DNA from 3 places in the Streptomyces sp. NPDC048269 genome. Region 1 is predicted to be linked to each of the others. Evidence: riboswitches for the same ligand, from Rfam matches in the RefSeq annotation. Region 1 holds a riboswitch; each other region holds the start of a gene.

Evidence for each region. A riboswitch is a leader RNA that binds a small molecule or an ion and turns the genes downstream of it on or off. The one in region 1 is predicted to bind thiamine pyrophosphate.
Region 2: linked by a shared signal. The riboswitch ahead of thiC (phosphomethylpyrimidine synthase ThiC) and the one ahead of AB0D48_RS12210 (thiamine ABC transporter substrate-binding protein) in region 1 are both predicted to bind thiamine pyrophosphate.
Region 3: linked by a shared signal. The riboswitch ahead of thiO (glycine oxidase ThiO) and the one ahead of AB0D48_RS12210 (thiamine ABC transporter substrate-binding protein) in region 1 are both predicted to bind thiamine pyrophosphate.

The regions. Positions count from the first base shown of each region.
Region 1 covers NZ_JBEZLW010000008.1:157,336-160,590, forward strand. Annotated here, with positions in the region: gene rlmN (23S rRNA (adenine(2503)-C(2))-methyltransferase RlmN) at 1-1,000, shown strand, start outside; TPP riboswitch at 1,075-1,184, shown strand; gene AB0D48_RS12210 (thiamine ABC transporter substrate-binding protein) at 1,270-2,364, shown strand; gene AB0D48_RS12215 (iron ABC transporter permease) at 2,460-3,255, shown strand, end outside.
Region 2 covers NZ_JBEZLW010000001.1:257,875-261,129, forward strand. Annotated here, with positions in the region: gene AB0D48_RS01295 (SsgA family sporulation/cell division regulator) at 1-395, shown strand, start outside; gene AB0D48_RS01300 (YibE/F family protein) at 458-1,837, opposite strand; TPP riboswitch at 1,916-2,061, shown strand; gene thiC (phosphomethylpyrimidine synthase ThiC) at 2,055-3,255, shown strand, end outside.
Region 3 covers NZ_JBEZLW010000002.1:341,927-345,181, forward strand. Annotated here, with positions in the region: gene AB0D48_RS03705 (Rv2175c family DNA-binding protein) at 1-117, opposite strand, end outside; gene AB0D48_RS03710 (FAD-dependent oxidoreductase) at 185-1,405, opposite strand; TPP riboswitch at 1,487-1,599, shown strand; gene thiO (glycine oxidase ThiO) at 1,597-2,766, shown strand; gene thiS (sulfur carrier protein ThiS) at 2,763-2,981, shown strand; gene AB0D48_RS03725 (thiazole synthase) at 2,987-3,255, shown strand, end outside.

The DNA of each region.
Region 1 (3,255 bases):
GATCGGCGAGAAGCCGTTCCGGGCCAAGCAGCTCTCGCAGCACTACTTCGCGCGCTACGCGCACGACCCCGCCGAGTGGACCGACATCCCCGCGGGCTCCCGCGAGAAGCTCCAGCAGGAGCTCCTCCCGGACCTGATGAACGTCATCCGGCACATCTCGTGCGACAACGACACCACCCGCAAGACCCTGTGGAAGCTGCACGACGGCACGCTCGTCGAATCCGTGCTGATGCGTTACCCCGACCGGGTCACGATGTGCATCTCCTCCCAGGCCGGCTGCGGCATGAACTGCCCGTTCTGCGCCACCGGCCAGGCGGGCCTGGACCGCAACCTGTCCACCGCCGAGATCGTGCACCAGATCGTCGACGGCATGCGCGCGCTGCGCGACGGCGAGGTCCCCGGCGGTCCTGCGCGGCTGTCGAACATCGTCTTCATGGGCATGGGCGAGCCGCTGGCCAACTACAACCGCGTGGTCGGTGCCATCCGGCGCCTCACCGACCCGGAGCCCGACGGCCTGGGCCTGTCGCAGCGCGGTATCACCGTCTCCACCGTCGGCCTGGTCCCGGCCATGCTGCGCTTCGCCGAAGAGGGCTTCAAGTGCCGCCTCGCGGTCTCGCTGCACGCGCCCGACGACGAGCTGCGCGACACCCTGGTCCCCGTGAACACCCGCTGGAACGTCCGTGAGGTCCTCGACGCGGCCTGGGAGTACGCGGAGAAGTCCGGCCGCCGGATCTCCATCGAGTACGCCCTGATCCGCGACATCAACGACCAGGCCTGGCGGGGTGACCTGCTGGGCAAGCTGCTCAAGGGCAAGCGCGTCCACGTCAACCTGATCCCGTTGAACCCGACGCCGGGCTCCAAGTGGACCGCCTCGCGGCCCGAGGACGAGAAGGCCTTCGTGGAGGCCATCGCCCGGCACGGTGTGCCCGTGACCGTACGGGACACCCGCGGCCAGGAGATCGACGGCGCGTGCGGTCAGCTGGCCGCTTCGGAGCGCTGAGTTTCGACAGCGTCAATTTCCGGCCGCGATCGGTCGCAATCGGCCACGAGGTACCCTGTGGCCGAACCAATTTCATATTCCGACAGGGGAGCGCCACAGCGCTGAGAGTGCGGTATCCGTCATCCGCAGACCCTCTGAACCTCGCCCCGGTCATTCGGGGTAGGAAGTTCGGTCACCACTCAAGCTGTTGCGCCCTGCCCGGCGTCCGCTCCCACAGAGCGCCGGGCAGGGCCGCGTCTTCTCCTGGACATCCCAGGAGGAATTCACCAGTGAGCACCACCAAGAGGATCGCGGGCGCGGCGCTCGCGGCCGCGCTGGGCGTCACCACGCTCAGCGCCTGCGGCGACGCCAAGGACAAGCCCGCGGGCGCGAGCGACGCCCCCAAGTCCAAGACCGTCACGCTCGTCTCCCACGACTCCTTCAACGTGACCGACACGGTCCTCAAGGAGTTCGAGCAGCAGAGCGGCTACACCGTCAAGGTGCTGAAGTCCGGGGACGCGGGCGCGGCGCTCAACCAGGAGATCCTCACCAAGGGCTCCCCGCGCGGCGACGTCTTCTTCGGCGTGGACAACACCCTGCTCTCGCGCGCCCTCGACAACGGCATCTTCACGCCGTACGAGGCCAAGGGCCTGGCCGGGGTGAAGCCGGAGTACGTGCTCGACAAGGAGCACCGGGTCACGCCGATCGACTCCGGTGACATCTGCGTCAACTACGACAAGCAGTACTTCGCCGACAAGAAGCTCGCCCCGCCGCAGACGCTGGACGACCTCGTCAAGCCGGAGTACAAGAACCTGCTGGTCACCGAGAACGCCGCGACCTCCTCGCCCGGCCTCGGCTTCCTGCTCGCCTCCGTCGGCAAGTACGGCGAAGAGGGCTGGAAGGACTACTGGAGCAAGCTCAAGGCCAACGGCGTCGAGGTCGTCGACGGCTGGGAGCAGGCCTACAACGAGCGCTTCTCCGGCTCCGCGGGTGGCAAGAAGGCCAAGGGCGACCGCCCGCTGGTCGTCTCCTACGCCTCCAGCCCGCCGGTCGAGGTGCTGTACGGCGAACCGCAGCCGGCCGAGGCCCCGACGGGCGTCTCCACCGGTACCTGCTTCCGCCAGATCGAGTTCGCGGGTCTGCTGAAGGGGGCGAAGAACGAGGAGGGCGGCAAGGCCCTCGTCGACTTCCTGATCAGCAAGAAGTTCCAGGAGGACATGCCCCTCCAGATGTTCGTGAACCCGGTGACGAAGGACGCTGTCCTGCCGGAGCTGTTCACGAAGCACGGTGTGGTGATCGAGAAGCCCGAGAACGTCGCTCCCGAGACCATCGCCAAGAACCGTGAGCAGTGGGTCAAGGCATGGACCTCGCTCGTCGTGAAGTAAGCGGCACCAAGGAGCCGGGTGCGGCGCCGGGGGGCGCCGCACCGGGCCCCGCCCCTCGCGAGGGCGGACGGGCGACCGCGGTGCGGCTCGCCCTGATGGCCGTGCCCCTGGCCTTCTTCGGGCTGTTCTTCGCCTATCCCGTCGCCGCGATCGTCGGGCGCGGCCTCAAGACCGACGCCGGCTGGCAGTTCGGCCGGATCGGCGAGGTGATCTCCCAGCCCGGCATCGCCGCCGTGCTGTGGTTCACCACCTGGCAGGCGCTCGCCTCCACCGCGCTCACGCTGCTGATCGCGCTCCCCGGCGCGTACGTCTTCGCGCGCTTCGAATTCCCCGGCAAGCAACTGCTGCGGGCCGTGGTGACCGTCCCCTTCGTACTGCCGACCGTGGTCGTCGGCACCGCTTTCCTCGCGCTGCTGGGACGCGGTGGGCTGATGGACGAACTGGTCGGCGTCCGGCTCGACACCACCGTCTGGGCGATCCTCCTCGCGCACGTCTTCTTCAACTACGCGGTCGTCGTCCGCACCGTCGGCGGGCTGTGGGCACAGCTCGATCCGCGCCAGGAGGAGGCCGCCCGGGTGCTGGGCGCCGGCCGGTTCGCCGCCTGGCGGCGCGTGACGCTGCCCGCGCTGGCCCCGTCGGTGGCCGCGGCCTCGCTGATGGTCTTCCTGTTCACCTTCAGCTCCTTCGGCGTCGTACTGATCCTGGGCGGGCCCGCGTACTCCACCCTGGAGGTGGAGGTCTACCGGCAGACCGCGCAGCTCCTGGACCTGCCCACGGCCGCCGTGCTGACGATGGTGCAGTTCGCCGCGGTCGGTGCGATCCTCGCCGTGCACGCCTGGACCGTGCGCCGGCGCGAGACCGCGCTGCGGCTGGTGGACCCGGGCCGGACCA
Region 2 (3,255 bases), on a different contig from region 1:
TCTCGTTCCGGATCCCGGTGGAACTCGGGTACGACGCTCGGGACCCCTACGCAGTCCGCCTGACCTTCCACCTTCCCGGAGACGCGCCCGTGACCTGGGCGTTCGGCCGGGAACTCCTCCTCGACGGCATCAACAAACCGTGCGGCGACGGCGATGTGCACATCGCCCCGACCGATCCCGAGGACCTGTCCGATGTCCACATCCGCCTCCAGGTCGGCGGCGACCGGGCCCTGTTCCGCGCCAGCGCGGCGCCGCTCGTCGCGTTCCTCGACCGCACCGACCGGCTCGTCCCGCTCGGCCAGGAGCGCAACCTGGGTGACTTCGAGGAGAACCTTGACGAGGAGCTCGGCAAGATCCTGTCCGAATCCCGGCAGAACGAGCAGAACGCGGGCTGACACGCCCCCGCGCGCGCACTGACCAGCCGCGCCGGCCACGCTGCTCTTCCCGCAACAACCTTTCAGCGCTTGCGACGGCGGCCCCGGCCGCCACGGACCGGCCCCGAAGCCGGCCCGGCGACCGGGGTCCCCGGCCGGTCGGCGGAAACGACCAGAGCGGCCAGCGCCGTCGTCAGGGGAACCGAGGCCACGAGGCCGATCGAGCCCACGAGGGTCCGTACGATCTCCACCGCGACCAGCTCGCTGTTGGCCACCGACCCCATGCTGCTGTTCGCGATCGAGAACAGCAGGAGCAGGGGGAGTGCGGCACCCGCGTAGGCCAGTACGAGTGTGTTGACCACCGACGCGATGTGGTCACGGCCGATCCGGATGGCCGCCCGGTAGAGGGCGCGCGACCCCATCGACGGGTCGGCCTGGTGGAGTTCCCAGACCGCGGAGGTCTGGGTGACCGTCACGTCGTCGAGCACGCCCAGCGATCCGATGATCACGCCCGCGAGCAGCAAACCGCTCATGTCGATTTCCGGGTAGAGCCCGTGGATCAGGCCCGTGTTGTCGTCGGTGTTGCCGCTGAGGAACGCCCAGTCGATGAACACCGAGCCCAGCAGCCCGATGAGCAGCAGCGAGACGAGCGTGCCGAGGACGGCGACCGAGGTGCGGGCGGTCAGACCGTGGCACATGTACAGGGCGATGAGCATGATGGCGCTCGCGCCGATGACCGCGACGACCAGCGGATTCGAGCCCTGCAGGATGGCCGGGAGGATGAAGAGGGTCAGCACGCCGAAGCTGATGACCAGCGCGATCAGAGCGAACAGCCCGCGCATCCGGCCGACCAGGACGACCGCGACCGCGAAGATCCCGGCCAGCAGCGCCATGGGGAGCTTGCGGTTCACGTCGATCACCGAGTACTGGAGGTCCCGGGGCGCATCCGGCGCGTACGCGACCACCACCTCCTGGCCGTCCGCCAACTGCCGTGGCGCGCCCGGCTGGACGATCTCCACGAAGGTACGGCCCTTGTCCGGGCCGGTGCCGACCTCGACGGTGGCCTTCTTGCACTCGCCGGTCTGCGCCGCCTTGGCTTCGCGGCCCTCGGGAGTGGATGTGTCACCGGTGGGCGGCACCTGTGAGGCGTTCACCGATTTGCAGTCGACCTGTTCGAGCGAGACGACCGTGCCCTGCTGCGTCTGCCGGTCGAAGCCCACCCCCGTGCGCTCGTGGGCAGGGGCTCCGCCCGGCCAGAGCACCGCCATGCCGATGAAGACGGCGGCGGCGAAGGGGATCAGAACGGCCGCGATGACCTTGCGCAGGTGCTTCGAGACGGGGGCCGCCGGGCCATGCCCGTGGCCGTGCCCGTGGGAATGGCCGGCAGGGTGCCCGGAACCCGCGTGTGCGTGGCCCGAGTGGCCGGTGGGATCCGTGGGCTCGGTGGGGGGCTGCGGCGAGATCGTCACCAGCAGATCATCGCAAGAGATGAGGGGGCCCACTGTTCAGCACGCCATAGATGACGCTAGCGTGGGGGCACCTTTGCACAACGCGGGAGCTCGGAGCACCGGGCTGAGAGGACGCTGATCACCGTACGCGCATCACGGATGCGTGCGGGAGGAGGCTGCGTCGACCGCCGAACCTGTTACCGGGTAATGCCGGCGTAGGGAGATAGGTCTCATGACCATTCAGGACGCACGCACGCCTGCCGTCAGCCAGGACGGCGACGGCTCGACCGAGCGCAAGCCGGGCTGGCACAAGGGCTACGTGGCGGGCTCCCGCCCCGACATCCGGGTGCCGGTCCGCCAGGTCCACCTCACCAACGGCAAGGACGTAACGCTCTACGACACGTCCGGTCCGTACACCGACCCCCAGATCGAGACCGACGTGCGCAGGGGTCTCGCGCCGCTGCGCGAGAACTGGATCATCGGCCGCGGCGACACCGAGGAGTACGCGGGACGTCCCGTGCGCCCCGAGGACGACGGGATCAAGCACACCTCGCCGCGCGGCGGGCTCAAGAACCTCGACGCGGTCTTCCCGGGCCGCCCCCGCCAGCCCCGCCGGGGCCGCGGCGGCGCCGCCGTCACGCAGCTCGCGTACGCCCGCCGGGGCGAGATCACCCCGGAGATGGAGTATGTCGCGATCCGCGAGAACGTCTCCCCCGAGGTCGTGCGCGAGGAGATCGCCGCAGGTCGCGCGGTGCTTCCGGCCAACGTGAACCACCCCGAGATCGAGCCGATGATCATCGGCAAGCGGTTCCTGGTGAAGGTCAACGCCAACATCGGCAACTCCGCGGTCACCTCCTCCATCGAGGAGGAGGTCGACAAGATGACCTGGGCGACCAAGTGGGGCGCCGACACGGTCATGGACCTCTCGACCGGCCGCAACATCCACACCACGCGCGAGTGGGTGCTGCGCAACTCCCCCGTCCCGATCGGCACCGTCCCGCTCTACCAGGCGCTGGAGAAGGTCGACGGCCGTGCCGAGGACCTGACCTGGGAGATCTACAAGGACACGGTCATCGAGCAGGCCGAGCAGGGCGTCGACTACATGACGGTCCACGCCGGCGTGCTGCTGCCGTACGTGCCGCTGACCGCCCGCCGCAAGACCGGCATCGTCTCGCGCGGCGGTTCGATCATGGCCGCGTGGTGCCTGGCGCACCACAAGGAGAACTTCCTCTACACGAACTTCGAGGAGCTCTGCGAGATCCTCGCGACGTACGACGTCACGTACTCGCTGGGCGACGGTCTGCGCCCCGGCTCCATCGCGGACGCCAACGACGCGGCGCAGTTCGCCGAGCTGAAGACGCTGGGCGAGCTGAACACGATCGCTAAGCGGCACAACGTGCAGACGATGATCGAGGGCCCGGGCCACGTCCCGA
Region 3 (3,255 bases), on a different contig from region 1:
CCCTTCCTTGACCATCTGGCGGACCCGGGTCACCTCGACGTTCAGCATCTCCGCGATGTCGGGGAGGTACAGCCACGAGGGGACAAGGGCATCGATCTTTGCGTCAATCTCGGTCACGGGTACAAGCCTGCCATCTCGGACCGGCGCCCGGTACCGGAGCCGCCCGTCCGTGGCCGGGCCCGGACTACAGGGGGGCCGACTTCAGGGGAACCGCCGGGTCGGCGACCTTGGCCGGGTCCACCCGGGCCCCCGTCTCGATGAGCTTGCGGCCCTGCGCCAGGTCGCGGGGGCGGCCCACGGCCAGGACCGCGACCAGCACGCCGTCGCGCAGCCAGCACACCGACCAGGTGGGGCCGGCCGGGTCGCCGCGCCGGAGCAGGGTGTCGGCCGCGGCGTGGTGGCCTGCGTACTGGACGAAGCGCCCGAACTGCTCCGACCAGAAGTACGGCACCGGGTCGTAGACCTGGACCGGTTCCCCGGCCAGGATGTTCGCCGCGACCGCCCGGGGGCCCTGGAGCGCGTTGTCCCAGTGGTGCACGAGCAGCCGCGTCCCGTAGCGGGCCGACGGGAAGGAGGCGCAGTCGCCGACCGCGTACACCCCGGGCAGGGAGGTACGCAGGTACGCGTCGGCGGTGACCGAGCCGTCCGGGCCCAGTTCCACGCCGGTCCCGGCCAGCCACCCGGTGGCGGGGCGGGCTCCGATGCCCACCACCACCGCGCCGGCCGGCAGGGCGCGCCCGTCCGCGAGCAGCACCCGGCCCTCCTCGGTCCCGGCGACCTTCGCGCCGGTGATCAGCTCGGCGCCCGCCTCCTCGTACCAGCGCGCCATCGGGGCGGCGACCTCCGCCGGCAGCGCCCCCGCCAGGACCCGGTCCGCCGCCTCGACCACGGTCACCTCGCAGCCCGCCTCCCGGGCCGCGGTGGCGAATTCCGCGCCGATCCAGCCCGCGCCGACGACCACCGTCCGGGGCGCCTCCGCCAGGACCGGGCGCAGCCGCGCCGCGTCGTCCAGCGTCCGCAGCAGGTGCACGCCGGGGACGCCCTCCGTGCCGGGCAGGGTCAGCGGCACGGCGCCGGTGGCCAGTACGAGGACCTCGTAAGGGACCGGTCCCGCCTCGGTGTCCAGCTCGCGCTCGGCGGCCCGCAGCCCGGTGACCTCCGTGCCGAGCCTGAGCCCGATGCCGAGTCCTTCGAAGTCCACGTCGAAAGCGGAGTCCTCGGCCTTGCCGAGCAGCACCGCCTTAGACAGCGGTGGCCGGTCGTAGGGCTGGTGGGGCTCGGCTCCCAGCAGGGTCACGGGGCCGGTGAAGCCCTGCTCCCGCAGGGCTACCGCGGTCTGCACGCCGGCCATTCCGGCGCCCACGATCACGACGCCGCTCGGGTTCTGCTCCGTCTGCTCACTCACCCGGCCACCCTAATCACCTGACGGGCCGCCAGGAATAGGTGCCGCCTTACCCACTGTCCGCACCGGGGTTAGTCTGGCCACCGTACCTATCGCGGGAGTCCGGGCGCACCGGGCTGAGAGGGAGGCTGGCCGGCCTCCGACCGTACGAACCTGATCCGGGTCATGCCGGCGAAGGGAGGGGCTGGACGCCCATGCATTCTTCTCTGAAGGGATCCGACGTCCTCGTCATCGGGGGCGGGATCATCGGACTCGTCACCGCCTGGCGGGCGGCCCGGCGGGGCCTCGGCACCGTACTGGCCGACCCGGCCCCCGGCGGCGGCGCCGCCCAGGTCGCGGCCGGGATGCTCGCGCCCGTGACCGAGCTGCACTACGGCGAGGAGGCCCTGCTGGGCCTGGGTCTCGCCTCCGCGGCGCGCTATCCGGAATTCGCCGCCGAGCTGGCCGAGGCGAGCGGCGGCCTGGACATCGGCTACCGGGCCTGCGGCACCCTCGCCGTCGCCCTCGACGCCGACGACCGGCTCCACCTGCGGGAGCTGCACGCCCTGCAGCGCCGCTGCGGCCTGGAGTCCGAGTGGCTCACCGGCCGTGAGTGCCGCCGGCTGGAGCCGATGCTGGCCCCGGGGGTCCGGGGCGGCCTGCGGGTGGACGGCGACCACCAGGTCGACCCGCGGCGGCTCTCGGCCGCCCTGCTGGCCGCCTGCGAGGGGGCCGGCGTGACCGTCCACCGGGCGGCGGCGGAGCGGCTGCTGGTCACCGCCGACCGGGCGGCCGGGGCCCTGCTCGGCGACGGTACGGAGGTGCGCGCGGACCAGGTGGTGCTGGCGGCGGGCTCGCTCAGCGGCCGGCTGGCGGGCGTACCGCCGGAGGTGGTGGCCCCCGTACGGCCGGTGAAGGGCCAGGTGCTGAGGCTCTCGGTGCCTTCCGCCCGCGCGCCGTTCCTGTCGCGGACGGTACGGGCGGTCGTGCGCGGCAGCCACGTGTACCTGGTCCCGCGCGAGAACGGTGAACTCGTCGTGGGCGCCACCAGCGAGGAGCTCGGCTGGGACACCACGGTCACCGCGGGCGGGGTCTACGAGCTCCTGCGCGACGCCCATGAGCTGGTGCCCGGCATCACCGAACTCCCGCTCACCGAGACCCGCGCGGGACTGCGGCCGGGCTCCCCCGACAACGCCCCGCTGCTCGGCCCGACCGACCTGCCCGGCCTGCACCTGGCCACCGGGCACTACCGCAACGGGGTGCTGCTGACCCCGCTCACCGGCGACGTACTGGCGGAGCTGCTGACCACCGGCGAACTGCCGCCGATCGCACGCCCCTTCACCCCCCGCCGTTTCTCCGCCGCACGACAGGAGTCGTACGCATGACCCTCCCCGTCTCCGTCTCCGTGTCCGTCAACGGCGAGCCGCGCGAGGTCGCGGCCGGCACCACGCTCGACGCGGTGGTCGCCACCCTGACCGCGGCGCCCTCCGGCGTCGCGGCCGCGCTCAACGAGACCGTGGTCCCGCGCGGGCGGTGGCCGCTCACGCCGGTGGGCGAGGGGGACCGGGTCGAGATCCTCACCGCGGTCCAGGGAGGCTGACGGCCATGGCAGACGACCTCTTCGTCCTCGGCGGCCGGACCTTCTCCTCCCGCCTGATCATGGGTACGGGCGGCGCCCCGAGCCTTGACGTCCTCGAACGCGCCCTGGTCGCGTCCGGCACCGAACTCACCACGGTGGCCATGCGACGGCTGGACCCGACGGTCCAGGGATCCGTCCTCTCCGTCCTGTCGAAGCTGGACATCGCGGTCCTGCCGAACACGGCGGGCTGTTTCACGGCGGGCGAGGCCGTGCTCACGGCGCGGCTCGCGCGGGA